One region of the Actinosynnema sp. NPDC002837 genome, then DNA from elsewhere that is predicted to be linked to it. Evidence: riboswitches for the same ligand, from Rfam matches in the RefSeq annotation. Region 1 holds a riboswitch; each other region holds the start of a gene.

Region 1 (9,314 bases):
GGAGCGCAGGTCCACGCCGTCGACCAGCACCGCGCCCTCGGTGGCGTCGTAGAACCTCGCCACCAGCTTGACCAGGGTCGACTTGCCCGCACCGGTCGCGCCCACGAAGGCGACGGTCTCGCCCGGCGAGACGTGCAGCGAGATGTCCTCCACCGCGGGACGGGTGGTGCCCTGGTAGGCGAACGTGACGTTGCGCAGCTCCACCTCGCCGCGCAGGTGGGGCACCGGCACGGGGTCGTCGGCCGGCGGGACGGTGGTCGGGGTGCGCAGCAGGTCGCCGATGCGGCTCAGGCCCACCCTGGCCTGCTGGTAGCCGTCGAACACGCCCGAGAGCTGGTACAGCGGCGAGAAGAACAGGCCCAGGTACAGCACGAACGCCAGGAGCACGCCGGGGGACAGGGTGCCCTCCGCCACGCGGTACGAGCCGACCACGAGGATCCCCGCCTGCGCGACGCCGGAGAGCAGCGACAGGAACGGGAAGTAGGTGGCGATGTACCGCTGCGCCCGGATGCGGGAGCGGCGGTAGGCGTCGCTGCGCTCGGCGAACGCCTCGGCCGACCGCGCCTCCCGCGTGTACGCCTGCGACACGCGCAGCCCCGAGACGTTCTCCTGGAGGTCGGCGTTGACCGCGCTGACGCGTTCGCGCGCCTCCGCGTAGGCCGCCGACGAGAGGCGCTGGAAGACCACCGTCGCGATCAGCAGGATCGGCAGCACGCTCAGCGCCACCAGCGCCAGGCCCGGATCGGTGACGACCAGGGCCACCGCGATGCCGACGACGGTCAGCACGCTGATCACGAACGTGGTCAGGCCGGTCTGCAGGAAGCTGGACAGGGCGTCCACGTCGGTGGTCATCCGGGTCATGATCCGGCCGGCCATCTCGCGCTCGTAGTAGTCCAGCCCGAGTCGTTGCAGGTGGGCGTAGCTGCGCACGCGCAACAGGTACAGCAGGCGCTCGCCGAGCCGGGAGGTCATGACGGTGCCCGCCGCCGCCGACACCCAGCCCAGCACGACCAGCGTGAAGCTGATCGCGGCGGCGGTCCAGAGCCAGCCGACCTGGCCGCCGACGACGCCCTTGTCGATGCCCAGGCGCACCAGGTTCGGCGAGGCGACGGCCAGCGCGGTGTCGATCAGGAGGAGACCGCCCACGCCCAGCATCGTCCAGCGGACGGGCCGCAGCAGGGTGCGCAGGCGGAAGCCCGGGTCGGGGGCGCGCGGGTCCTCGCCGTTCAGGGTCGGCACGTCGTCGGCGGGCGGCAGGGAGTGGACGCGGGCCATCAGCTCCGGGGTGGGCGGGGTGCCGCCCAGCAGCGCCGACGTGCCACCGCCGCCCCGGGAGACCTTGGCCGCGCCGACGGCCCGGTTCGCCGCGCGCACGGCCAGGTCGTCGTCGTCGCTCTCGGGCCAGAGGTCCGGGGTCGTGCCGTCCGGGCCCGGTTCCAGCCTGGCGTCGGCACGGGGGTCGACGTGCTCGATCGCCTCGCCCGGTCCGGCGAGGAGCTCGCGGTAGAGGCGGCAGCGCTCCCGCAGCTCGGCGTCGGTGCCGACGTCGACCACCCGGCCCGCGTCCAGCACGGCGATGCGGTCGGCCAGCGCGAGCGACGACCGCCGGTGCGCGATCAGGAGCGTCGTGCGCTCGGCGGTCACGGCGGCCAGCGTGCGGTGGATCGCCGCCTCGGTGGCGTTGTCCACGGCCGAGGTCGCGTCGTCCAGGACCAGGACGCGCGGGTCGGAGAGCAGGGCGCGGGCCAGGGCGACGCGCTGGCGCTGACCACCGGAGAGGGTCAGGCCGCGCTCGCCGACCACGGTGTCGTAGCCGTCCGGCAGGGCTTGGACGAACTCGTGCGCCTCGGCCGCCCGCGCCGCCGCCTCCACCTGCTCGTCGGAGGCGTCCGGCAGGCCGTAGGCGATGTTCGCGCGGACGGTGTCGGAGAAGAGGAACGCCTCCTCGAACACCGTGCCCACGGTCCGGCGCAGGGAGGACAGCCGCAGGTCCCGGACGTCCACCCCGCCCACCGACACCGCGCCCTCGTGCACGTCGTAGAACCGGGGCAGCAGGAGCGAGACGGTCGACTTGCCGGAGCCCGCGGTGCCGACGACCGCGAGGGTCTCGCCCGGTTCCACGCGCAGGGACACGCCCGAGAGCACCGGTTCGCTGCGCGTGTAGCCGAACGTCACGTCCCGCAGCTCGACGGCCACCGGACCGGCGGGCACTTCGCGGTCGCCGTCCACGACCGTCGGCTGCGAGTCGACCAGCTCGTACACGCGCTCCACGCCGGCCCGCGCCAGCTGCGCCGTCACCATCAGGCTCGCCAGCAGGCGGGTCGGGCCGACGAGGGTGGCCACGTAGGTCGCGAACGCCAGGAACGTGCCGAGGGTGACCTCCCCGCGCAGCGCCATCCAGCCGCCGAGCGCCAGGACCGCCACCTGGCCGAGGTAGGGCAGGGCGTTCAGCGTCGCGGACGGGCGGGCGGTCAGGCGGGCCGCGCGCATCCGCTCGGCGAACAGGAGCTTGGCGCGGGACTCCAGCCGGGAGACCTCGCGGGCCTCCTGGCCGAACCCCTTCACCACGCGCACGCCGGTGACGGTCTCCTCCACGTGCTGCGCCACGTCGGCCGCGCGCTGCTGGGCCGACCAGGTGGCCGGGAAGAGCGTCAGCCTGCTGCGCGCCGCGACCACCCCGACGGCGGGGGTGATCACCAGCGCGATCACGGTCAGCAGCGGCGACAGCCAGAACATCGCCACGATCGCCGCGACCGCGAACACGACCGTGCCGAACGCCAGCGGCGTCATCGACAGCAGGCTGTTGACCAGCTGGAGGTCGGTGATCGAGCGGGACACCACCTGGCCCGTGCGCAACGCGTCCTGCTTGGGCCCGTCCAACCGCTGCACCGCGCCGAACACGGCCTGCCGCAGGTCGTGCTGCACGTCGACGGCCAGCCGGCCGCCGAGGAACCGGCGCACGAACGCGGTGCCGAAGGTCAGCAGCTCCAAGCCGACCAGGACGATCGCGAGCCAGGTCAGGCGGTCCGTGCGGCCGGCCATCGCGTCGTCGACGGCGACCTTGATCAACAATGGACCGACGGCCTGCAACCCGACGCCGACGACGGCGGCGAGCACCGAGAGCACCACGAGGGCGCGGTGCTGCCAGCACGCCTTGGCGAGCCTGCGGATCCAGCCGTCGGGAGAAGTCACGAGGTCCAACATAGGTCGGACCACCGACGGTGTCGGCCCCCCTGGAGGTGACGAAGGCCGCCCCGAACCTTCGGGGCGGCCTCCGTCAGCCGATCAAGAACACGCGATCAGGTGATGTCCTTGCGCTGAGTGGCCGCCCAGCCGCCGAGGAAGAACAACGCCGTCCAGACGAGGAAGACCAGGCCGCTCAACCACCAGTCGAACGCGCCCAGCGCGCCCGCGATCGCCCGCAGGAACTCGACCATGTCCTCCGGCACGACGCCGGCGTTCGACAGGAACAGCGACGACGCCACCGAGCCGGTCATGCCGTTCACCGCGCCGTTGGGCAGGAAGCCGATGATCTCCGGCAGGCCCTGCGACGCCAGCACGAGCTGGATGCCGTTCTCCACGATCAGCATGTAGAGCAGCAGCACCACGGTGGTGCCGACGACGCTGGTCATCAGCGCGCCGACGCCGACGCCGAACATGGTCATCAGGATCGACGACAGCACGCCGACACCGGCCAGCGCGAGCCAGCCGCCGGCGTCGGGCAACGAGCCCGAGTTCGAGGTCAGCGCGATGCCGATGCTCACCGACGCGACGATGGCGATGCCGAAGATCGCGCCCCACAGGATGTAGACGATCATCTTCGCGGCCAGCGCGGAGACCCGGTTGGGCGAGGTCAGGAACGTCGTGGTGATCGTCTTGCGGTTGATCTCGTTCGCGATCGCCAGGCCGCCGAAGATCATCGGGAAGATCGTCGCCACGTTGATGCTGCGGGCGATCCCGAACACCGACATCTGCCACTGCGACGGGTCCACGTTGAGCAGCGCGGTGAGCTCCGCCGCCTCGTCGTTGTTCATGATGTCCGAGACGGTCTTGAAGATGGCCCCGGTGCCGAGCGCCCAGCCGAACGCGAGCAGCACGGTCGGGATCATCAGGCCCCACCACAGGCCCGTGGTGGTCGTCTTGCGGAACTCCGACTTGATCAGGTTGCCCATCACGCACCGCCCCCGAGGCCGCCCTGACCGTGTTGCTGTCCGTACGGATTGTCCTGCGGCGGCGGCTGGGACCCCGGTGGTGGCGCCTCGTAGCCCTGCGGGGGCTGTTGGTACTGCTGCTGGTACTGCTGCTCGTAGCCGGGCGGCTGCTGGTAGCCCGGCGGCGGCTGCTGCTGGTAGCCCTGCGGCGGTGTCTGGTACGGCTGCTGGTAGCCGGCCGGTAGCTGCTGCTGGTACCCGGCGGGCGGCTGCTGCTGGTAGCCGCCGGGTTGGGCGTACTGGCCCGGCGCCGCGTACTGGCCGTTGGTGAGCTGGAAGAACAGCCGCTCCAGGTCGACCTTCTCCTCCTGGATGCCGTAGACCGACACACCCGCCTTCAACGCGGTGTCGGCGACCTGCCTGGCCTCCACGCCGGTCACCGCGATGCGGCCGTCCGGCAGCTGCTCGATCGCGCTGATCCCGTCCTCGCGCAACGCCGCGACCAGCGCGCCGGTGTCCGACGGCTGCACGAGCACGCGGCCCTGCTGCTGGTCGCGCAGCTGGTCGAGCGAGCCGTAGTACATGGTCTGACCGCGGCTGATGACGACCACCTGGTCGACGGTCTGCTCGACCTCCGCCAGCAGGTGGCTGGAGATCAGCACGGTCCGCCCGCTGCGCGCGTAGGACTGCAGGAACGTCCGCAGCCACGCGATGCCCTCCGGGTCGAGCCCGTTGGCCGGCTCGTCGAGCACCAGGATCTGCGGGTCGCCGAGCAGCGCGGTGGCCAGGGCCAGCCGCTGCTTCATGCCCAGCGAGAACCCGCCCGCCTTGCGGTCGCCGGCCGCGCCGAGGCCCACCAGCTGGAGCACCTGGTCGGCGCGCGAGTCCGGCACGCCGATCGCGGCCGCGTAGACCCGCAGGTGGTTGCGCGCCGTGCGCTTGGGGTGGAAGCCCTGCGCCTCCAGCACCGCGCCGACCACCCGCGCCGGGTTGCCGAGCTGGGCGAACGGCCTGCCGTTGATCAGTCCGGTGCCCGCGGTCGGGGTCACCAGGCCGAGCAGCATGCGCAGCGTCGTCGTCTTGCCGGCCCCGTTGGGGCCGAGGAAGCCGGTCACCGAACCGGGTTCCACCGTGAAGCTGAGATTCTGCACCGCTGCGACCGGACCGAACTGCTTGGTCAAGTTCTGCACCACGATGCGGCCACTGCCGTCGTGCACGCGTCCCTCCCGAGTACTCCTACCGGGCGTCATCCTGCCCTAGGAGGGTCACTCGGGGAGGGCATGCCGCGGTTTCGACGCGACCCTGGGTATCTCGGCCGTCGTCTCGACCTCCTTCGAATGTCGCAGCGTGCGCAGCGGACGGCGGCGTTCGCGGTGCGGCAGGCCGTCGCCGATGAGGTGCTGGTGGGCCATCGTCCACACCTGGCACGGCCACTTCTTGTGCCGCAGGATGCCGGGGCACGCGCCGCAGCGGCCGTCCGGATCCGGTTGGTGCACGGTCAGCAGCAGCCGCCAGCCGTCGGCCAGGCGGTGGATCTCGGACCGCGCGAGCGGCACGAGGGCGTCCGCCTCGCCGGTCTCGGCGGCCTCGTCCAGCAGCGCCAGCCGGCGCATCACGGCGGCCCGCAGCGCTTCGTCCACGGCCGTCACATCCTGTCGGCGACTTGGTCGAGCAGGCGGTGCAGCCTGCGCGTCTGCGTGACGGACATCACGGCGGACTCGCCGGGCGGCGCGACCAGCAGAACTCGGTCGTCCTCGACGAGCACGGTCATCGACCGGTCCCGCCCGAACGGGTCGTGGCAGTCGATCCAGCCCTCGGGTTCAGCCATCTGCGCTCCGATCGGAGGTGGCGCGGCAGAGCGCCGCGCGAGCGGACGACCCCGCCGGGTAGCCGCGGGGTTCCCGCCCTGTGCATCGGTCGCGGGGCCGTCGTGACTTACCCGTTATCACCCAAGTTCACTCGATTGCTTGAGTTTGGGCACAGCGCGTCGCCACCGCCGGGTGGGAATCTCGGCCGGATCGGTGGGGTCACTGGGCAGCGACCCCCGTTCCCGGCTAAGATTGGCGACGCGGCCCGCTCCCAGTGACCCCCAGGCTGGTTGAGCGGGCCGTCTTTCTTTCGCCGAAGGGCCCCGCTCACAGCACGTGAGCGGGGCCCTTCGCGGTGGGTCCTCAGAAGTCGAGCGGCGTGTGGGTCATCCCGTGCGCCTGCGCGACCGGCAGGTTGGTCAGCAGGCCCTCGTGCGCGTTCAGGCCGAGCGCCAGCGACGCGTCCGCCCGCAGCGCCGCCTCCCAGCCCTGGTCGGCCAGCGCGACGGCGTACGGCAGCGTCACGTTGGTCAGCGCGTAGGTCGACGTCCGCGGCACGGCGCCGGGCATGTTCGCCACGCAGTAGAAGACGGTGTCGTGCACCTGGTAGGTCGGGTCGGCGTGCGTGGTCGGGCGCGAGTCGGCGAAGCAGCCGCCCTGGTCGATCGCGATGTCCACCAGGACGGAGCCGGGCTTCATGTCGGCGACCAGCTCGTTGCTCACCAGCTTCGGCGCCTTCGCGCCGGGCACCAGCACCGCGCCGATGACCAGGTCGGCCTCGCGGACGGCCTGCTCGACGGAGTACCGGTTGGACGTCACGGTGCGCAGGCGGCCCTGGTAGAGGGCGTCGATGTGGCGCAGCCGGTCCACGTTGGTGTCCAGGATCTGCACGTCCGCGCCCATGCCGACGGCGATCGCCGCCGCGTTCAGGCCCGCCACGCCGCCGCCGATCACGACCACCCGCGCCGGGTGCACGCCGGGCACGCCGCCGGGCAGCACGCCGCGCCCGCCGGACGGCTTCATCAGCGAGAACGCGCCCACCTGCGGCGCGAGCCTGCCCGCCACCTCGGACATCGGCGCCAGCAGCGGCAGCGCGCCGTTCGCGGTCTGCACGGTCTCGTAGGCGACGGCGGTGGTGCCCGAGTCCAGCAGCGCCTGCGTCAGCGGCCGGTCGGCGGCCAGGTGCAGGTACGTGAACAGGACCTGGCCCTTGCGCAGCCGCGGGTACTCCTCGGCGATCGGCTCCTTCACCTTGAGCACCAGGTCGCCCTCGGCCCACACGTCGTCCGCGCCCGCCAGCACCTTCGCGCCCGCGGCCAGGTACTCCTCGTCGGTGATGGCCGAACCGAGGCCCGCGCCGGCCTCGACCACCACGTCGTGGCCGCGCTGCGTCAGCTCGTGCGCGCCCGCCGGGGTCAGCGCGACGCGGTACTCGTGGTTCTTGATCTCGCGGGGGACGGCGATCCGCACGGTGGGCTCCTTCGGCCGTTGTTACACCAAAGGTCCGGTAACGGGTATTCGGTGTCATCGTGCGGCCGGCACGAACGCACCCTTGCGCCACTGTGCTGATCGAACAAGCCCGACGGTGCGTTGACACCCGTCGGGCCCGGCACCTAGCGTGCGGGCCAACCAACTGAACATCGGCCGCGGCGCGCCAGGAGCGCCGGAACCCGCGCGGGAGAGACCTCGGTGAACGTGCCGGGGCGCCGAAGGAGCAAGTACCCCGCACACTCTCAGGCAGCGAGAACCGCTCGGGTGAGGCGACTCTGGAAAGCGCGCAAGTCCGCGCACCCACGGTGCAAGCCGCCGCTCCGGCGTCGGTGAAGCTCTCAGGTCCCAGGACAGAGTGGGGCTCTGGTGGACCTTGCCGTGAGGGAGCGCTGTCGTGACTTTTCCGGACAACCTGCTGTACACGCCCGAGCACGAGTGGGTGGACTGGGCGCCGGGTACCCAGGAGCCCGTGGCGGTCGGCATCACGTCGTACGCGGCGGAGTCGTTGGGTGACATCGTGTTCGTGGAGCTGCCCGAGGTCGGCGCCGTGGTGAAGTCGGGCGAGGTGTGCGGCGAGCTGGAGTCGACCAAGTCGGTCAGCGACCTGTACGCGCCGATCAGCGGCGAGGTGGTCGAGGTCAACCGGGCCGCGGTCGACGACCCGTCGTTGATCAACAACGACCCGTACGGGGCCGGGTGGCTGTTCAAGGTGGCCGTGACGGACGCGTCCGGGTTGCTGACCGCGGCGAAGTACGCGGAACTGACCGGGGACTGACGTCATGGCGATCAGCGTGTTCGACCTGTTCTCCGTGGGCATCGGACCGTCGAGCTCGCACACGGTGGGCCCGATGCGCGCGGCGATGATGTTCGCGCAACGGCTGCGGCCCTCGTTGGCCTCGGTCGACCGGGTGCACGTGGAGCTGTTCGGGTCGCTCGGCGCGACCGGGCACGGGCACGGCAGCCCGAAGGCGGTGGTGCTGGGCCTGGAGGGCAGCCGGCCGGAGGAGGTCGACCCGGAGGAGGCCGAGCGGCGGCTGGCGGAAATCCGGGCCACCAGGCGGCTGCGGCTGGCCGGGGTGCGGGAGATCGCGTTCACCGAGGACGCCGATCTGGTGATGCACCGGCGGAAGTCGTTGCCGCTGCACCCCAACGGCATGAGCTTCACCGCCCACTCGGGTGACGTCGTGGTCGACTCGGCGGTGTACTACTCCGTCGGCGGCGGGTTCGTGGTGGACGACACGGCCACCGGGGCGGACCGGATCAAGCCCGACGAGACGCCGGTCGGGCACCCGTTCCGGACCGGTGACGAGCTGCTGGCGCGGTGCCGGGAGACCGGGCTGTCGATCAGCGAGGTGATGCTGGCCAACGAGCGGTCGTGGCGCGACGAGGAGTCGGTGCGCTCGGGGCTGCTGCGCATCTGGGACGTGATGCAGGAGTGCGTCGAGCGCGGCTGCACGCGGACCGGGGTGCTGCCCGGCGGCTTGAAGGTGCGGCGGCGGGCGGCCGAGATGCGGCAGCGGATGGCCGCCGAGCACTACGCCACGGACCCGTTGCGGGTGATGGACTGGGTGACCCTGTTCGCGCTGGCGGTGAACGAGGAGAACGCCGCGGGTGGCCGCGTGGTGACCGCGCCGACCAACGGCGCGGCCGGCATCGTGCCCGCGGTGCTGCACTACTACACCCGCTTCGTGCCGGGCGCGTCCGACGACGGTGTGGTGCGGTTCCTGCTGACGGCGGGTGCGGTCGGCGTGCTGTTCAAGGAGAACGCGTCGATCTCCGGAGCCGAGGTCGGGTGCCAGGGCGAGGTCGGCTCGGCGTGCTCGATGGCGGCCGGCGGGCTGGCCGAGGTGCTGGGTGGCACGCC
Region 2 (9,314 bases), on a different contig from region 1:
GTCCTGCCGCATGGCGATGTCCGCCGCCACGGCTCGGACGATCGACAGCTGCGTGGGGTCGGCCGCCATCCGCAACTCGACCCCGGCCAGGGCGTTATCCGACTCACCGCTTCGCGGCTCAGTGTGCGACACGCTCACCTCGTCGTCCGTTCTGTCTCGTTGTGCTGCTGAAGCTATCGATACCCGAATTGATCGTCGTTCACACGTGTAGCCGACGCGCGGGCCGGGAAGACTGCTTGGTGCGACGGGGAGGCCTTTTGACCGATCAACTCGCGGACCACCACTGGGGTGTCGAGTTCCCGGCACAGCCCGGGCAGCTCGCCGTGGTACGCGCCCGGCTCGACGCGTGGCTGGCCGCCGAGGGACTGCCGGAGGACGACCGGTACGACCTGCTCCTCGCGGTCAACGAGGCCGCGAGCAACGCCGTGGAGCACGCCTACGGCCCTGACGAGCACGGTCTCGTCCACATCGACGCCGACGCCAGACCCGACGGCAGCGTGCGCGTCGTGGTCAGCGACCACGGCGGCTGGCGCGTGCCGCCGCCGACCCTGACCGCCCGCGGTCGGGGTCTGCTGCTCATGCGCGAGAACGTCGACGAGGTGATGGTCGACCGCAGCGCGACCGGCACCACCGTCACCCTGGTCCTCGGTCCGCGCCACCGCTCTCGCGGCACGTTGCTCGCCGTACCGCCACCGGTCGACCCGGTGGACGTGACGGCCCGTGACGGCTGGGTGGAAGTGCACGTTCGCGGCGACGTCCCGGCGCACGCCGCGCCCGCCGTCCGTCGCCGCATCCTGACCGCCGCACGGGGCGGGACCGTACCGGTGGTCGTCGACCTGCGCGCGTTGGGCGAGCGCAGCGAGGGCCTGATCCGCAGCCTGCGCGCCGTCGCCGACGCCGCCGCCGCGGCGGGCAACCGGGTCGTCGTGCGCGCACCCGAAGACGGCCACGCCCGCCGCGCACTCGTCGCGGCGGGCGTGGACCAAGTCGTCGACCTGGTGCCGCACGTCTAGCCCCGGTCCGTCATCGCCGGCTCAGCGGGACTCGTCGGCCTCCAGCGCCTGGTCGACCGACTCGAAGACGCTGAACACCTCGCCCAGGCCGGTCGCGGCCAGCGGGCGGGTCACGGCGCGCTCCACCGCCACGACGCGGAACGCCGCGCCACGGCGCTTGGCGTGCTGCGAGGCCTCCACCAGCACCGCGAGGCCGGCCGAGCCGAGGAAGCTGACCCCCGACAGGTCCAGCACCAGGGCGCTGCCCGCGTCGAGGTGCTGCAACGCGCCCGCCCGCAGTTGCGGCGCGGTGAGCATGTCGATCTCACCGCTCACCGCGAGCACGGTGACGCCTTCGGCCGCGGTGCGCGCGGCGAGTCCGAGCTGCCCGGCCCGCGGGCTCTCGGCCGCGGCGGACTCGGCTCCGCTCGTCGCCACGACGTCCGGATCCTGAACCGTCACGAGGCACTCCTCTTCAGCTGGAACCGCTGGGTGGGAAGCCCGGACGCACCAAGTGTGCGCGCACTACAGAACAGCAGCGTGGCGGAAACGTTTCCCCGCTAGCCGGACTTCCCGGCGCGGCTGTTGGCTCAACCGCTGCGCCACCCACCGTACGGAGCCGGTCGCGACACCACAAGCGCGTGGGTGGCGCCCTGATAGGCACCAGTGTAATGCGCTGTTCGGTGTGCGGTGGACGACGCACGGTGAACGGTTTGGGGCCGCCGGGGCCGGTTACACCTCGAGGGAAGCGTTCCCGCCCGTGGCGCGCAACTGGGCGACACAACCGCCCGCCGGCCGGAATCGGGCATGAATGAGGAGGTGGTCTCGACCACAGTCGCGCAGAATCGGGTGACGGGGATAACGCCGCGAGAGCCGTGAGCGACAACCCTGGTGGAGGGATTTCACATGAGCACCAGAACGGAAACCGAGTCCGAGCCCGCGAAGCGCGGGGCGGCGCGTGCCGGCGCCACAGGCGCGGCGGCGCTGCCCACAGCCCCCTGCAGCGTGGTGTGGAGCAAGGGCCACGCCTACGTGCTCGAAGGTTTCCGGGCCCGCTGGGTCGGCGTCGACGACCGAGGTCGTCCGCAGGCGCTCAGCGGTGACGAACTGCAACGCCGCGGCTGGAGCCGCACCCGTTCGAACAACTGAACGAGCCCGCGAGGGGTCGCACCGCGAGTCGACCACCGGGGCACGCCGGGCGGCCATCTACAGTGCGGACGTGTCGCACGATCCAGCCGACCGGCTGCTGACCATCCCGAACGCGCTGAGCGTGTTGCGGCTGCTCGGCGTGCCCCTGTTCCTGTACCTGCTGCTCGGGCCGCACGCCGACGGCTGGGCGCTGGTCGTGCTGGTCGCGGCGGGCCTGTCCGACTGGCTCGACGGCAAGATCGCCCGCTGGCTCGACCAGGCCAGCAAGCTCGGCGCCCTGCTCGACCCGGCCGCCGACCGCCTCTACATCCTCGCCACGCTGGTCGCGTTCGTCGTGCGCGGCATCGTGCCCTGGTGGGTGGCGGCGGTGCTGGTCGGCCGCGAGCTCGTCGTCGGCGTCTGCCTGCCCGTGCTCCGGGCCCGCGGCTACGGCCCGTTCGAGGTCAACTACCTCGGCAAGGCGGCCACGTTCAACCTGCTCTACGCGTTCCCCATGCTCCTGCTCGCCCAGGGCGCCTCCACCGCCGCGCAGATCGCCCGTCCGGTTGCGTACGCGTTCATGGTCTGGGGAGGAGCCTTGTACCTGTGGTCAGGCGTGCTGTACGTCTACCAGTTCGGCCTCGCGATGCGGCGACGGCCGGGTGTCGCGCCGGCCTGAACGTCGACGTGGGAAGATCCGGCGGAGCGTTGATCCACCGTCATTGAAGGAGCACACCGCGGTGATTCCCGAGGAGCTCAAGTACACCGAGGAACATGAGTGGGTGCTGCGCACCGGTGAGGACACCGTGCGCGTGGGCATCACCGACTACGCCCAGGAACAACTGGGTGACGTCGTGTTCGTCCAGCTCCCGGAGCTCGGCGAGCAGGTCGCGGCCGGGCAGACGCTCGGCGAGGTGGAGTCGACCAAGAGCGTGTCCGACATCTACGCGCCGCTCGCGGGCGAGGTCGTCGCCCGCAACGACTCGCTCGACCAGCAGCCCGACCTGGTGAACTCCGACCCGTACGGCGAGGGTTGGATGGTGGAATTGCGGCTGGAGGACCCGTCCGCGGTCGACGACCTGCTCGACGCCGCCGCGTACCAGGAGCTGGTGGCACAGGGGTGACGTCGATCTTCCGGCGGCTCTTCGGTCGGTGGGGGAGCCGCTCCTCAGACCAGGGTTCGGGCACGATAGGTTCTAGCGGTCTCGACGGTTCCAGCAGCAGGAGGAGAGCTCAGGTGAGCACGAACGACGGGCCAGGCGTTCCGCCCGAGCAGTCCCCGGAGCGGACCTCCGTTTTCCGGGCCGACTTCCTCGCCGAGGTCGAGGGCGCCGAGGCGCCCGCCCAGGAGCCGGCCGTCGCGGGTGTCGACGCACTGCCCGCCGGTTCGGCGCTGCTCGTGGTCAAGCGCGGCCCCAACGCGGGGTCGAGGTTCCTGCTGGACCGCGACACGACCAGCGCGGGGCGGCACCCCGACAGCGACATCTTCCTCGACGACGTGACGGTCTCCCGCCGCCACGCCGAGTTCCGCCGCGAGGGCGGCGAGTTCGTGGTCATCGACGTGGGCAGCCTCAACGGCACCTACGTCAACCGCGAGCCCGTCGACCAGGCGGTGCTGGCGAACGGCGACGAGGTGCAGATCGGCAAGTTCCGCCTCGTGTTCCTGACCGGTCCGGGCGCCGGGGGCCAGGGGGCCTGAGCGATGGGGCTCCGGTGACGGCGGCCGGGCGGCCACGCGGGGGGTTGAGCATCGGGGCGGTGCTGGCGCAGCTGCGACCCGACTTCCCCGACGTCACCATCTCCAAGATCCGATTCCTGGAGTCGGAGGGCTTGGTCCGCCCGGCGCGCACGGCCTCGGGGTACCGGCAGTTCACGTCCGCCGACGTGGACCGCCTGCGGTACATCCTGTCCGCTCAACGGGACAGGTACCTGCCGCTGAAAGTCATCAAGGAGCAGTTGGACGCGGCCGACCAGGGCGCGTCGAAGGCGATGCGCGCGGTCGACCTCGCACCGGCCGCCGGGCACCGGGTCACCCGCGAGGACCTGCTGGCGCGCGCGGGCATCGAGCCTGGCGTGCTGGCGGACCTGGAGCAGCACGGCCTGATCAGGCCAGGTGCGGGCGGGTTCTACGACCACGAGGCCGTGCAGATCGCCTCGACCGTGCGGGCGATGGCCGAGCACGGCCTGGAGGCCCGGCACCTGCGCCCCTTCCGCGCCGCGGCCGACCGCGAGGTCGGGTTGGTGGAGCAGGTCGTCGGCGCGGCCCACCGCTCACGCGACCGTGACGACGTGGTGCGGGAGTTGGCGGCGCTCTCCGTAACGCTGCACACACTCTTGGTGAAGGTCGGTTTGCGAGAGGTCGTCGGACGACCTGTTTCGCCGAGGTGAACACGTGTCCGCATCGTGATCCGAAGCGGGCGGGCGGTTGCGCACAGGGCCCGCTTGGCGGGTAGCGTCGAAAGAGTACGTGGGGGATCCTCGTTGGTAGCGGGGACGCCAGAATTTCAGCGCGCTGAGGGAGGCGAGACCCGATGAGCGAAATGCGCGTCGTCGGCGTGCGGGTGGAACTGCCCGCCAACCAGCCGATCCTGCTGCTGCGCGAAACCGAGGGCGAACGGTACCTGCCGATCTGGATCGGATCGGTCGAGGCCACGGCGATCGCGTTGGAGCAGCAAGGTGTCCGTCCTGCCCGGCCGTTGACGCACGACCTGCTCAAGGACGTCATCGGAGCCCTCGGCCGGCAGCTGGAGCAGGTGCGGATCACGGACTTGCAGGAAGGCACCTACTTCGCGGAACTCGTCTTCGACGGCGACATCCGCGTGTCCGCGCGGCCGAGCGATTCGGTGGCGCTGGCCCTGCGGATCGGCGTGCCGATCCACGCGGAGGAGTCGGTGCTGGCGGAGGCGGGCCTCATCATCCCGGACGAGCAGGAGGACGAGGTCGAGAAGTTCCGCGAGTTCCTCGACTCCGTATCGCCCGAGGACTTCCGCGGCGCCGACACGTAACCGTCCGCCCCCACCACGCCCTGCCTACCGGCACGGCCCCGGCACACCAGAGCACGCCTCCCCACAGCCGTCCACTGACACGCCCTTGCCCACGCCCTTCCCGAAGGAAGGGCTTCGTGTCATCCCGCCGACCTGGCTCCGCCCTACCGCGCGTGTCAAGGGGGCTGTGCGTCCCTTGCCCGCCCGTCCACCGATGCCTGCCCCCTTGATACGTGTGGTAGCCCGTAGGGAGGTCGGTGGGATGACACGAAACCCGCACCACAACGGACCCGGCGCGTACCCACCCACCCCGCCGTCATCCTGCTGATCTGCCCGTCCGGCGAGGACATGCTTTTCAGCCTGCACGCACCCCCGCCGCACCCCGCCGCACCCCTACCGCCTGGGACCGCACACCACTACCCCGGGCCTCACACCAACCTGCCGCTTGCGGACAAGCGGGTCGGGTGCTTGACAAAACCAGCCCGTCACCGATCCGTCGAACCGCTCTCCACCACGCCCCGCGAAGGGCCGCGCCCAAGGGCCCCACGCCGTCAACGGCCCCTCGCGAGCGTGTGCGGTGCGTTGTGGATCAACCCCGCGTGCCACCTCCAGGTGTCACGCCTCTGGGTTACACAACGTCAACCTTCGTCCGCTAAACGATCACTAAACGTCACCCGAATGGCTTACGACAGGCGACTCTCTCAACCTCAACCTCACGTTGAGGCAAGACACGCCCAGCGCGTCGCGTTGACCTGCCCCCTACCCGGTCTTACCGTCGAACTCAGGTGAATTGCCACGGTGTGATTCGGGCACCGCGGCGGCTTCACGTTGGTCGCCGGTCGTCGTGACCGGACCGAGGGGAGGCAGGCGTGGTCGAGGAAGCGCCCATCCGGGCCGGATCCGGCGAACAGGGTGAGCTGTTCCCGGACTCCTCGCTGCCGGACGAACTGGTCGGGTACCGCGGCCCCGCCGCGTGCCAGATCGCGGGCATCACCTACCGCCAGCTGGACTACTGGGCGCGCACGGGGTTGGTCAACCCGACGATAAGGAGTGCCCACGGCTCCGGCAGCCAACGGCTCTACTCGTTCAAGGACATCCTGGTCCTCAAGGTCGTCAAGCGGCTGCTGGACACCGGTGTCTCGTTGCAGAACATCCGGGTCGCGGTCGACCACCTGCGCCGCCGCGGCGTGCAGGACCTGGCCCGGATCACGCTGTTCAGCGACGGCACCACCGTCTACGAGTGCACGTCGCCGGAAGAGGTGGTCGACCTGCTCCAAGGCGGCCAAGGGGTGTTCGGCATCGCGGTCTCCGGCGCGATGCGGGAGATCAGCGGCACGATCCACGACTTCCCCGCCGAACGCGCGGACGGCGCCGAGATCGTGGAGCCTGCCGACGACGAGCTGTCCCGCCGGCGCCGCACGAGGGCCATCGGCTGACCGCCCGGCGCAAGGCGGCCGGCTGACCGACGTGCTCGCCCGGCGCAACGCGGCCGGCTGACCGGCCCGCACACCCGGCGCAACGCGATGAGATCCACGTCGCGCCGGCGGTACCGCTCACCCACCCGCCGGGTACGATTTCGCGCGTAGTCGCTTTATCCCGTGCGGGAGAGTCCGAGCCAGTCTCGGCGCCGAAGGAGCAAATCCTCCCCGGAACCTCTCAGGCGCAAGGACCGTGCGGGTGAGACGCCTCTGGAAAGCGGGTCGGCCACCACCGACCGACCCCGCCGACGGTGCAAACCCGACAGCCGGGTGAAGCTCTCAGGCGCCCGCCGGGCAGAAGACAGAGGGGGAGGGCAACGGCAGAAGTCTGTCCGGAGCCCTGGAGGCCAGCACCGATGACGCAGGACCGCATCCCCCTCGCCGCACTCGAGCACGGCACCCCGTTCGCCGACCGGCACGTGGGCCCGCGGCCCGCCGAGCTGGCCCGCATCCTCGACGTGATCGGTGTCGGCTCCCTGGAGGAACTGGCGCAGCACGCCGTCCCCGAGTCGATCCGCGAGCGCGACCTGGTGCTGGACCTGCCCGCGCCCGCCACCGAGACCGAGGCGCTGGCCGAGCTGCGCGCCCTCGCCTCCCGCAACCGCCCGATGACGCAGATGATCGGGCTCGGCTACTACGGCACGACCACGCCGCCGGTGATCCGCCGCAACGTGCTGGAGAGCCCCGCCTGGTACACCGCGTACACGCCGTACCAGCCGGAGATCTCCCAGGGCCGCCTCGAAGCCCTGCTGAACTTCCAGACGATGGTCGCCGACCTGACCGGCCTGCCGCTGGCCAACGCCTCGATGCTGGACGAGTCCACCGCGGCCGCCGAGGCCATGACGCTGGTCCGCCGCGCGGGACGGTCCAAATCGAACAAGTTCGTCGTGGACGCCGACACGCTGCCGCAGACGCTGGCCCTCATCGAGACGCGCGCCGAGCCGCTGGGCATCGAGATCGTGACCGCCGACCTGTCGCAGGGCATCGAGGGCCTCGGCCTCGGCGGCGACTTCTTCGGCGTGCTGCTGTCCTACCCCGGCGCGTCCGGCGTGGTGCGCGACCACGCGGCGGTCGTCGAGGAGATCCACAAGGCGGGCGCGCAGGCCGTGGTCGCCGCCGACCTGCTGGCGTTGACGCTGCTGCGCCCGCCCGGCGAGATCGGCGCGGACGTCGTCATCGGCACCACGCAGCGCTTCGGCGTGCCGATCGGGTTCGGCGGGCCGCACGCGGGCTACATGGCCGTGCGCCAGGGCTTGGAGCGGCAGCTGCCCGGCCGGCTCGTCGGCGTGTCCGTGGACGCGGACGGCTCGCTCGCCTACCGCCTCGCCCTGCAGACGCGCGAGCAGCACATCCGCCGGGAGAAGGCGACCAGCAACATCTGCACCGCTCAGGTCCTGCTGGCGGTGATCGCGTCGATGTACGCGGTGTACCACGGTCCGGAAGGGCTGAAGGCGATCGCGACCCGCGCCCACCGGATGGCGACCGTGCTGGCCGCCGGCCTGCTGGAGGGCGGCGTCGAGATCGTGCACGGCGAGTTCTTCGACACCGTGCGCGCCCGCGTCGAAGGACGTGCCGCCGCCGTCGTCTCCGCCGCGCGCGACCTCGGCGTGAACCTGTGGCAGGTCGACGACGACGTGGTGTCCATCGCGTGCGACGAGACCACCACGCGCGAGCACCTGGTCGCGGTGTGGAAGGCGTTCGGCGTGACCGTCGCGGACGTGGACGGCCTGGACGCCGACACCGCCGACGGCATCCCCGCGGACCTGCGCCGCACCAGCGACTACCTGACCCACCCGGTGTTCCACTCGCACCGCTCCGAGACCGCGCTGCTGCGCTACCTGCGCGCGCTGTCGGACAAGGACGTCGCGCTGGACCGCAGCATGATCCCGCTGGGCTCGTGCACGATGAAGCTCAACGCCACGGCCGAGATGGAGCCGATCACGTGGCCGGAGTTCGCCGACCTGCACCCGTTCGCGCCCGCGTCGGACGCCGACGGGCTGCTGAGCATCGTCGGTGACCTGGAGCGGTGGCTGGCCGAGGTCACCGGGTACGACGCGGTGTCGTTGCAGCCGAACGCGGGCAGCCAGGGCGAGTTCGCGGGCCTGCTGGCGATCCGCGCCTACCACCGCGCCAACGGCGACGACCACCGCGACGTGTGCCTGATCCCGTCCAGCGCGCACGGCACCAACGCCGCGTCCGCCGTGATGGCCGGGATGCGGGTCGTGGTCGTCAAGTGCGACGACCACGGCAACGTGGACATCGAGCACCTGCGTTCGACGGTCGACGCGCACCGCGACGACCTGGCTGCGATCATGATCACCTACCCGTCGACGCACGGCGTGTACGAGGACACCGTGCGCGAGGTGTGCGGGCTGGTGCACGACGCGGGCGGCCAGGTGTACGTCGACGGCGCGAACCTCAACGCGCTGATCGGGTTGGCGCAGTACGGCAAGTTCGGGTCGGACGTGTCGCACCTGAACCTGCACAAGACGTTCTGCATCCCGCACGGCGGCGGTGGCCCGGGTGTCGGGCCGATCGGCGTGCGGTCGCACCTGGCGCCGTTCCTGCCGAACCACCCGTTGCAGCCGTCGGCCGGTCCGGCGAGCGGTGTCGGCCCGATCAGCGCCGCGCCGTGGGGTTCGGCGTCGATCCTGCCGATCTCGTGGGCGTACGTGCGGATGATGGGCGCCGACGGCCTCCGCCGCGCCACCCTCACCGCCGTGGCGGCGGCG
Region 3 (9,314 bases), on a different contig from region 1:
GACCGGCAGAGCACCGAGTTCAGCCAGCTGACCTACCACGAGGCGCTGATGGTCCCGGCGCTGCTGCTGGCCGACCGCGTCGACCGGGTGCTGGTCATCGGGTCGTCGGAGGGCGTGGTGTGCCAGATGGCGGTGGCCGCCGGCGCTTCGGTGGTCGACCACATCGACATCGACGCCCAGGCCGTGCGGCTGTGCGCCGAGCACCTGCCCTACGGGTACACGCTCGACGAGCTCGCGCTGGCCGAGAAGGGCGAGGGCCCGATCCACGTCCGGTACATCGACGGCTACGAGTACATCCGGACGACGTCGGAGCGCTACGACATCGTCCTGGTGGACCTGCCGGACGAGCGCGAGGAGGAGGCGCAGCACAACCGCTTGTACGGCGCCGAGTTCCTGGCCATGTGCAAGGCGCTGCTCACCCCCGGCGGCGTCGTGGTGTCCCAGGCGGGCTGCCAGACGATGTGGCGCAACACCACGCTGATCCGCATGTGGGAGCGGTTCAACGAGGTGTTCGGCACGGTCGCGTACTACGGCTCGGACGAGCACGAGTGGGCGTACCTGTTCGGGCGCGCCGACGAGGTGGCCGACCCGACCGCGCTGATGGTCGAGCGGCTGCCCGCGTGCGGCTACCAGCCGGAGTCGATCGACGACCTGGCGCTGGTGGGCAACTCGATCCCGCCGTACCAGGTCCGCCACTCGCTGGCCTGACGCGTGGCTCGAACGGGGCCGTCCTCCTCGCGGGGGACGGCCCCGTTCCGCGTTCAGGCCAGGGCGCGGCGCAGGAAGTCGACCTGGAGCAGGAGCAGGTTCTCGGCCACCTGTTCCTGCGGGGTCATGTGGGTCACGCCGGACAGCGGCAGCACGGTGTGCGGGCGGCCGGCGGCCAGCAGGGCCGAGGACAGGCGCAGGGTGTGCGCGGCCACCACGTTGTCGTCCGCCAGGCCGTGCACGATCATCAGCGGGCGCTCGAGCTTCGGCGCGTCGGCGATGAGCGAGTTGGCGTCGTAGACCTGCGGCTTCTCGGCCGGGTGGCCCAGGTAGCGCTCGGTGTAGTGGGTGTCGTAGAGCCGCCAGTCGGTGACCGGCGCGCCCGCGATGCCCGCGTGGAACACGTCCGGTCGGCGCAGCACGGCCAGCGCGGCCAGGTAGCCGCCGTAGGACCAGCCCCGGATGCCGACCCTGGTCAGGTCGAGGTCGGGTTCGCCCTTCGCGACCGCGTGCAGGGCGTCCACCTGGTCCTCCAGGGTGGCGCCGGCGAAGTCGAACGCGATCTCCCGCTCCCACGCCGGACCGCGACCGGGCGTGCCGCGGCCGTCCACGACGAGGACCGCGAAACCCTGGTCGGCCAGCCACTGCGAGGCCAGGTAGGCGTTGCGCGCCGACACCACGCGCTGCGCGTGCGGACCGCCGTACGGGTCGAGCAGGACCGGCAGCTTCGTGCCCGGCACGTGGCCGCGCGGGAACAGCAGCGCCGCCCTCAGGTCGCGCTCGCCGACGGTCAGCAGCCGCACTTCCGGTGCCAGCACGGGGGTTTCGGCGAACGTGCCGATCTCACCGCCGGTCGACACGGTGACCTTCGGCCCGAAGTGGTCCATCGACGAACGGGACAGCACCAGCACGCCGCCCGCGCGCGTCGCGCCGTGCACGCCGTCCTCAGTGGACAGTCGGGTGATCTCCTCGGGGCCGACCAGGAAGACGTGCGTCTGCGTCGGGTCGTCGGTGGACGCGGTGACCAGCGCGCCGTCGCCGTCCACGTCGAGCACCGCGCGGACCTGGAAGCCGTCCGGCGTCCACGGCCGGTCGCCCACGACGAGCCGGTTCGCGTCGCCGATCGGCAGCACGCGCAGCAGTTCGCCGTCCGGGGTCCAGCGCGGCGCGCCCGGCACGATCTCCAGCCAGTGCGGGTCGGTGTCGTCGGCGACCACCTCGGTGGCACCGGTCTCCACGTCGACCGCGAGCACCCGGACGCGGCGCTGGTCGCGTGACTGGACCTGCACCAGCGGCTTGCCGTGCGAGGTCCACGACACCGCGTTGACGTACGGGAAGGCGTCGCGGTCCCACGTCACGTCGGTCCGGCCGGCGCCGAGGACGGCCAGCTCCACCACGGCGTTGGCCTCGCCGGCGGCCGGGTAGGCGATCTCGGCGGCGGGCGTGCCCGGGTTCGCCGGGTCGGCGATGTGCCAGCGCGGCACGGGTGCGTTGTCCACCCTGGCCGCCAGCACGTGCTCGCCGTCCGGGGAGAACCAGTAGCCCCGGTGGCGGCCCATCTCCTCGGCCGCGATGAACTCCGCGAGGCCCCACGTGACGTCCGGGCCGTCCGGCGACGCGACCACGCGGTCCGCGCCGGACTCCAGGTCCACCACGTGCAGCGCGCCCGCGGCCACGTAGCCGACCTTGCGGCCGGTCGGGTCCAGCCGGGGGTCGACCACCGGGCCCGCGACCGGCAGCTCGCGGACCGCGGCGGTGGCGAGTTCGACCACGAAGAGCCTGCCGGACAACGCGAACACCGCCTGCCGCGCGTCGCCGTCGGTGGCGTAGCCGACGATCCCGGCGGCCGACTCGCGGGTGCGCTCGCGGCGTGCCCGTTCCTCCGGGGACAGGTCCTCGGGGTCGGTCAGCAGGACGCCGGGGTCGGCCAGCAGCGTCTCGGACCGGGTCGCGGTGTCGAACGCCCACAGGCCGTTCGCCCGGCTCGTGGCCGTGGCGGTGCGGAGGAAGTACACCTTCGCGCCGTCCGGCGACGCGGTGAACGTCCGGGGTGCGCCGAGGGTGAACCGCTGGGTGCGCGCGTGCTGGCGCGGGAAGGAGATCTCGTTGCCCACCCGGACACCCTATGTCCCCGGCCGGCCGGCGGTCAGGCGATGCGACGGTGCCCTGCCTTGGCTGTGGTCAGGCGAGGCGACGACCGTCCGACCGGCGGTGCGGCGGTGCGGCGGCGGTGCCCGGTCGTGGCGGTGGGCGACCCCTGTCTTGGTCCGCGTCGTCGAGGCGGGCTGAACCGCGTCGGCGGACGGGCCGTAGTCGTGGGTGGAGCGATCGACGGACCGAGGAGGAGTTGAGTGTGATCCGACGAAACCGCATCGCCATCGCCGTCGCGGGTGGCATGGCCGCCGTGCTCGCGCTGGTCATGTGGACTTCCAACGCCACCGGCCTGCAGGGCAGGACGGTCGCGCAGACCGAGCAGGTCGGCGCCGCGGCCCAGGGCGACTACGGCGACGTTCAGGAGCCCTTGGCCCCTCCGACCAGCGAAGAGGCGGCGCCTGTCGAGGAGCCCGCCGCCGACGCGCCGGAGGGCCAGGCCGCGCCCGCGCCGTCCGGCCCGCAGGTCACGCTGGTCGGCAAGAGCGTGCCCAAGATGGGCGAGGTCGTGCAGGACGGTGACGGCCGCACGCTGTACCGGTTCGACAAGGACACGCCGGACCCGGCGAAGTCCAACTGCGAGGGTCAGTGCGCCGTGACGTGGCCCCCCGTGCTGTCCGACGGCAAGCCGCAGCTGCAGGGCGTCGACCCGGCGCTCGTGTCGACGGTGAAGCGGGCCGACGGCACCGACCAGGTGACGCTCGACGGCTGGCCGCTCTACACCTACGCGAAGGACGAGGCGCCCGGCCAGTGGAAGGGCCAGGGCGTGGGCGGCACGTGGTTCGTGGTGCAGCCCGACGGCAAGCGCAACGTCGAGTGCCTGCCGCCGGGGGTGACGCCGCCCGCCGCCTAGTCCACTGTGCCTCGCCCTGATCCCCCGGCCCGGGGTTGGCCGGGGGATCAGGGCGTCGCATCGCGGACCGTGCGGCTCGAAGTGGCGTCAGAGGGTGCGGACGGCCTCGGCGAAGTCCAGGCGCGGGTTGCGCGGGTGGGTGCCGGAGTGGTCCGGGTGACCGATGTTGACGATCACCAGGGGCAGCTGGTTGGTGCCGGCGAAGAACTCGCCGCGCACGCCCTCGGCGTCGAAGCCGCTCATCGGTCCGGCGGCGAGGCCCGCCGCGCGGACGCCGACGATGAAGTAGCCGGCCTGGAGCAGTGCGCTCGTCTTCGCCGCCTCGGTGCGCCCCGCGTCGTCCGCGAACGCCGCCTTCGCGCCCGGGTAGTGCGGGAACGTCGTGGCCAGGTGCTCGTGGAAGTCGGTGTCGGCCGCCAGGATCGCGGTCACCGGCGCGGCCAGGGTCTTGGCCCGGTTGCCCTCCGCCATGTGGGGCGCGAGCCGGGCCTTGGCGTCCTCGCCCCGGATGAGCAGCACGCGCAGCGGCTGGCTGTTCATCGCGGTCGGGCCCCACTTCACGAGGTCGTAGACGTCGCGGAGCTGCTCGTCGGTCACCGGCTCGTCGGTGAACGCGTTCGCCGTGCGGGCCTCGCGGAACAGCAGGTCCTGCGCTTCGCGTGGGAGGGCCAGCGTGTCGAGGGTGGCGGTCATGGTGCCTCTTTCGGTTGTCCCGTACGCGGGTTGCGCACGGGACAACCTCCAGTAAGCGCGAGCTATTTCGTGGCGTCGTTCACAGGGACGGGTACAGCGGGTGCTTGGCGGCCAGCACCTCGACCCGCGCCCGCAGCTCGGCCAGGTCCGGTGACGGCTGCAACGCCGCCGCGATGATCTCCGCCACCTCGGTGAAGTCGGCCGCGCCGAAACCGCGCGTGGCCAGCGCCGGCGTGCCGATGCGCAGGCCGGAGGTCACCATCGGCGGCCGCGGGTCGTTCGGCACCGCGTTGCGGTTGACCGTGATGCCCACCTCGTGCAGCCGGTCCTCGGCCTGCTTGCCGTCCAGTTCGGACGCCACCAGGTCCACCAGCACGAGGTGCACGTCCGTGCCGCCGGTGAGCACCTTCACACCGGCCGCCGCCGCGTCGGCCTGCGACAGGCGCTCGGCGAGGATCTTCGCGCCCTCGACCGTGCGCCGCTGGCGGTCGGCGAACTCGGGCGACGCGGCGTGCTTGAACGCCACCGCCTTGCCCGCGATCACGTGCTCCAGCGGGCCGCCCTGCTGACCTGGGAACACCGCCGAGTTGATCTTCTTCGCCAGGTCGGCCTCGTTGGTCAGGATCACGCCGCCGCGCGGGCCGCCGAGCGTCTTGTGCGTGGTCGTGGTCACGACGTGCGCGTGCGGCACGGGGCTCGGGTGCAGGCCCGCCGCCACGAGGCCGGCGAAGTGCGCCATGTCCACCATCAGGTAGGCGTCCACCGAGTCGGCGATCCGGCGGAACTCGGCGAAGTCCAGCTGGCGCGGGTACGCCGACCAGCCGGCCACGATCAGCTTCGGCCGGTGCTCGGTCGCCAGCCGCTCCACCTCGGCCATGTCGACGCGGCCGTCGGCCTCCGACACGTGGTAGGGCACCACGTTGTAGAGCTTGCCGGAGAAGTTGATCCGCATGCCGTGCGTGAGGTGGCCGCCGTGCGCGAGGTCCAGGCCCAGGATCGTGTCGCCCGGCTGGAGCAGGGCGAACATCGCGCACGCGTTGGCCTGCGCGCCCGAGTGCGGCTGCACGTTCGCGAAACCGGCGCCGAACAGCTCCTTCACCCGCTCGATCGCCAGCCGCTCGATCACGTCGACGTGCTCGCAGCCGCCGTAGTAGCGCCGGCCGGGGTAGCCCTCGGCGTACTTGTTCGTCAGCACCGACCCCTGCGCCTGGAGCACCGACACCGGCGTGAAGTTCTCCGAGGCGATCATCTCCAGCGTGCTCTGCTGCCGGTGCAGCTCGGCGGCGACGGCGTTCGCGACCTCCGGGTCGAACTCCGCGAGGGAGGTGGTGAAGTGCTCGGACATGTGTGGGGTCTCCCTTACGAGGTGCGCTTGTAGAAGGGCAGTGCGACGACTTCGACCGGCTCGTGCTTGCCGCGGACGTCCACCGACAGCCGGGTGCCGGGCTCGGTGTTGCCGACGGCCACGTACGCCATCGCCACCGAGTAGCCCAGGGTCGGCGACAACGCGCCGCTGGTCACCTCGCCGATCCGGGCGCCCGAGGCGTCCAGCACGGGGTAGCCGTGCCGCGGCGCGCGGCGCGAGGCGGTCTTCAGGCCGACCAGGACCTCCTCGACGCCCCGCTCGGCGACGGCGGCCAGCGCGTCGCGGCCGACGAAGTCGCCCGGCTTGTCCAGCTTCACCACGCGGCCGAGGTTCGCCTGGAACGGCGTGCGGTCGCGGCCGAGCTCGTTGCCGTACAGCGGCATGCCCGCCTCCAGCCGCAGCGTGTCGCGGCAGCCGAGGCCGGCGGGCTTGAGGTCGTGCGGCGCGCCCGCCTCCAGCAGGGCCCGCCAGACGTGCGCGGCGTCGTCCGGCGCGACGAACAGCTCGAAGCCGTCCTCGCCGGTGTAGCCGGTGCGGGCCAGCAGCACGGGCTTGCCCGCGACCTCGGTCGGGTACGACGCGTAGTACTTCACCGCGGCCAGGTCGGTCGACGTGAGGCCGGCGAGGATGGCGGTGGCCTTCGGGCCCTGCACGGCGAGCAGCGCGTAGTCGGTCGACTTGTCCGCGACCACCGCGTCGAAGCCCTTCGCCCGCTCGACCAGGGCCTCGTGCACGACGGCGGCGTTCGAGGCGTTGGCGACGACGAGGTACTCCTCATCACCCGTGCGGTACACGATCAGGTCGTCGATGACGCCACCGTCGGCCTCGCAGATCATCGTGTACCGGGCGCGGCCGACGCCGATCGCGGACGCGTGGCCGACCAGGGCGTGGTCGAGAGCGGCGCCCGCCTCCGGGCCGGTGAGCAGGATCTCACCCATGTGGGTCAGGTCGAACAGGCCCGCCGACGTGCGCACCGCGTGGTGCTCGGCCAGCTCGCTGTCGTAGCGCAGCGGCATCCGCCAGCCCGCGAAGTCGGTGAACATGGCGCCCAGCGCCTCGTGTTCGGCGTGCAGGGGCGTGCGGCGGCTTTCCATCAGGCGGGCCCTCCCTGGGTGCGGACATGCCGATGGGCCGACCGGTCGGGTCGACGGGCGGGCACGTCCGAGCGATTCACGAGCGAAAGGATGACACGGTCCACCGGAGACTCCTCGTCGAGTGAGCCTCCCCCTCTGCCATGAGCCTGAGAGCTTCACCACCCGGTGGGGGCGGCTTGCACCGTGGGCGAGGCGCACCGGGGTGCGCCTGCTTTCCAGAGTTGCCTTCGTCGCGCGGTACCTGTGCCTGAGAGATTCCGGGGAGGAGTTGCTCCTTCGGCGCCCCGCTGGGGGACTCTCCCGCGCGACATCGACGGCCGTGTTCAGTTGGTACCGCCAGACGCTAGGGGTGCCCGGCGGGCGGGGTCAACCCCGGTCACAGGCTCTTCTCGGCCCGGACGCTCTCGACCACCTTGCGCTCGGCGTAGAACGACACGAACGGGATCGTGCCCGCGAGCAGCACCAGCACCGTGCCCTTGATCGACCAGCGGGCCTTGAGCGCGAGGTCGACGGTGAGCACCAGGTAGACCGCGTAGAGGAAGCCGTGCACCGGGCCGACGACCTGCATCATGCCCTCGCTGTCGCCCGCGTACTTGGCGATCATCGCGACCACGAGCAGCAGCAGGCCGACACCGACCACGTAAGCCATGAACCGGAACCTGGTCAACGCGCCGCTCATCGCCCTACCTTCGCTCACCGCTGGTCCCGCGCGTTGAGTTCGGCGAGCATGCGGTTGTAGGCCGCGAGCTCTTCGTCCTCGTCGTCCCGCACGGGCGCTCTGACGGGCTCAACGGTAACTACCGGCCGCGGCGGCGCGGCCACCGGCTCCGGCGCGGCCTCGGCGGCGGCGTCCGCCGTCCCGGCGGCGGCCTCGGCCTTGCGGCGGGCGTCCAGCCTGCGGATGCGCCACACCATGAACGCGGGGAAGAGGCCGAACAGCGGCCACTGGAACACGTAGCCGAGGTTCTGGAACGTGCCACCGGCCTCGGAGAACCGCTCCCACTGCCAGTAGGCCAGGCCGCAGCACACGACCAGCGACGCCAGGCAGACGGCCGCGATGGCCAGGCGCTGGGGGGTGATGAGGCCTCGCACGCCTCAAGAGTACTTCGTGCGTCGCACGAGGCTGGGGCTCCCCGCACGGGAGCCCGCACCTCGACGGCAAGGGCTCCTCGACCGCAGGAGCCCGCCCCGACTCGTCGGACCTAGGCCACGCCGTCCCGGCGTTGCCTCTGCAACCTGGCCACGCACCAGGCCGCCGCACTACCCCGACGCAGGTGCTGGAGCACCGTCATCGGGCCGAGGCGACGACCGAGGTCGGCGGGCGAGAGCCCGGCCGCCCGGTAGTCCAGAGCGCGCTGGTCCAACGGGCTGATGCCCGCGTCCCACCACTGCTCCGCCTCGGACAGGTCGCCGACCAGCTGCCAGTAGCTGGCGGCCGCGGCGAGCAGGGGCTCGGGCACCTCGGGCGCCCGCTTCCGCATCGCCGCCACGTACGCCGGATCCGCGGACTCGACCTTCACCAGGCCGCGGGGACCGCCATTCGCCCGCTGCACCGGGATCCCCGGCGCGGACGGCGGGGCTTCCGCGAGCCACGCGTCCTTGATCCGGTTCACCTCCTGCAGCTCGGCGTCGTCCGAGCGCTCAGCCGCCCACTGCCGCAACAGCTCGTCGACTCCGGAGTCCTCGACCATTCTGCCTCCTCATCGGTCGAAGATCAGCCAATGCGACGCACCGTATTAGCGGGTACCGACAACCGCTAGACCCTGGTTTGTCTAAAACCCTGTTACCAGGGCGTTATAGCCCTCATTCCACCCGTACGGTGCAACGTTCGGGGCGCATAGTCACCGATCGTGACCGCATTGAGCGGGAGTACGCGGGGTTACCGCGGGACCTCTAGGCGAACAGGCTGCGGACGAAGGTGATGATCGACTCGGCGCCGGACTGGAGCCACCCGAGCGCGGTCCTCACCGCCTCGGCGGACTCGTTCGGCTGGGTGATCAGGAGGAACAGCACCAGCGCGACCGCCGCCAGCGTCACCACCTTCTTGACGTTCACTGATCGGTCTCCGTCCGTGTCACTGGGCAGGGCGGCCGAGCGCCGCTCCGGTCGTGTCAACGGCCATGGTCCCTCATTCACCCGGATGATGACGATCGAACCCGCCGCCATCCCTCGACCGGTCGCACGAACACCACGCAACCACGCCTGGGTCGCACGGAGAGTCACCCGAACGGACGATCAAGGGGACCGGTGGTCCCGCCGATCACCAAGGTACGGGCGCTCGCCCACCCCCCTGGCACGGACACCGAGGTTCTTCAGACACTGCCACCTCTGCACAGCCCATCACCTGATTGCGCCGACGCACGCACCGAGCGTGACAAAGGCCGCTCGCGGCTGCCACTCATTTCCGGTACCCCTTCAGGTGATTTCCCTTGCCTTTTTCCGGCCCGAT

Evidence for each region. A riboswitch is a leader RNA that binds a small molecule or an ion and turns the genes downstream of it on or off. The one in region 1 is predicted to bind glycine.
Region 2: another riboswitch for glycine. It lies ahead of gcvP (aminomethyl-transferring glycine dehydrogenase); the one in region 1 lies ahead of gcvH (glycine cleavage system protein GcvH).
Region 3: another riboswitch for glycine. It lies ahead of gcvT (glycine cleavage system aminomethyltransferase GcvT); the one in region 1 lies ahead of gcvH (glycine cleavage system protein GcvH).

Annotation. Positions count from the first base shown of each region.
Region 1 covers NZ_JBEOVG010000063.1:24,612-33,925, reverse strand. The annotation lists gene ABTZ99_RS31725 (ABC transporter ATP-binding protein) at 1-3,204, opposite strand, end outside; gene ABTZ99_RS31720 (ABC-2 transporter permease) at 3,300-4,172, opposite strand; gene ABTZ99_RS31715 (ABC transporter ATP-binding protein) at 4,172-5,368, opposite strand; gene ABTZ99_RS31710 (hypothetical protein) at 5,417-5,791, opposite strand; gene ABTZ99_RS31705 (hypothetical protein) at 5,797-5,979, opposite strand; gene ald (alanine dehydrogenase) at 6,323-7,429, opposite strand; glycine riboswitch at 7,625-7,719, shown strand; gene gcvH (glycine cleavage system protein GcvH) at 7,845-8,225, shown strand; gene ABTZ99_RS31690 (L-serine ammonia-lyase) at 8,230-9,314, shown strand, end outside.
Region 2 covers NZ_JBEOVG010000154.1:1,147-10,460, forward strand. The annotation lists gene ABTZ99_RS43520 (ATP-binding protein) at 1-132, opposite strand, end outside; gene ABTZ99_RS43525 (ATP-binding protein) at 258-1,013, shown strand; gene ABTZ99_RS43530 (STAS domain-containing protein) at 1,035-1,454, opposite strand; gene ABTZ99_RS43535 (hypothetical protein) at 1,899-2,141, shown strand; gene clsA (cardiolipin synthase ClsA) at 2,212-2,799, shown strand; gene gcvH (glycine cleavage system protein GcvH) at 2,861-3,244, shown strand; gene garA (glycogen accumulation regulator GarA) at 3,358-3,819, shown strand; gene ftsR (transcriptional regulator FtsR) at 3,834-4,508, shown strand; gene ABTZ99_RS43560 (bifunctional nuclease family protein) at 4,652-5,125, shown strand; gene ABTZ99_RS43565 (MerR family transcriptional regulator) at 5,974-6,540, shown strand; glycine riboswitch at 6,696-6,786, shown strand; gene gcvP (aminomethyl-transferring glycine dehydrogenase) at 6,939-9,314, shown strand, end outside.
Region 3 covers NZ_JBEOVG010000002.1:194,060-203,373, reverse strand. The annotation lists gene ABTZ99_RS02370 (spermidine synthase) at 1-708, shown strand, start outside; gene ABTZ99_RS02365 (S9 family peptidase) at 762-2,822, opposite strand; gene ABTZ99_RS02360 (hypothetical protein) at 3,062-3,712, shown strand; gene ABTZ99_RS02355 (malonic semialdehyde reductase) at 3,800-4,405, opposite strand; gene glyA (serine hydroxymethyltransferase) at 4,485-5,750, opposite strand; gene gcvT (glycine cleavage system aminomethyltransferase GcvT) at 5,765-6,865, opposite strand; glycine riboswitch at 6,994-7,089, opposite strand; glycine riboswitch at 7,091-7,178, opposite strand; gene ABTZ99_RS02340 (DUF3817 domain-containing protein) at 7,242-7,544, opposite strand; gene ABTZ99_RS02335 (hypothetical protein) at 7,559-7,957, opposite strand; gene ABTZ99_RS02330 (helix-turn-helix transcriptional regulator) at 8,068-8,556, opposite strand; gene ABTZ99_RS02325 (hypothetical protein) at 8,759-8,920, opposite strand.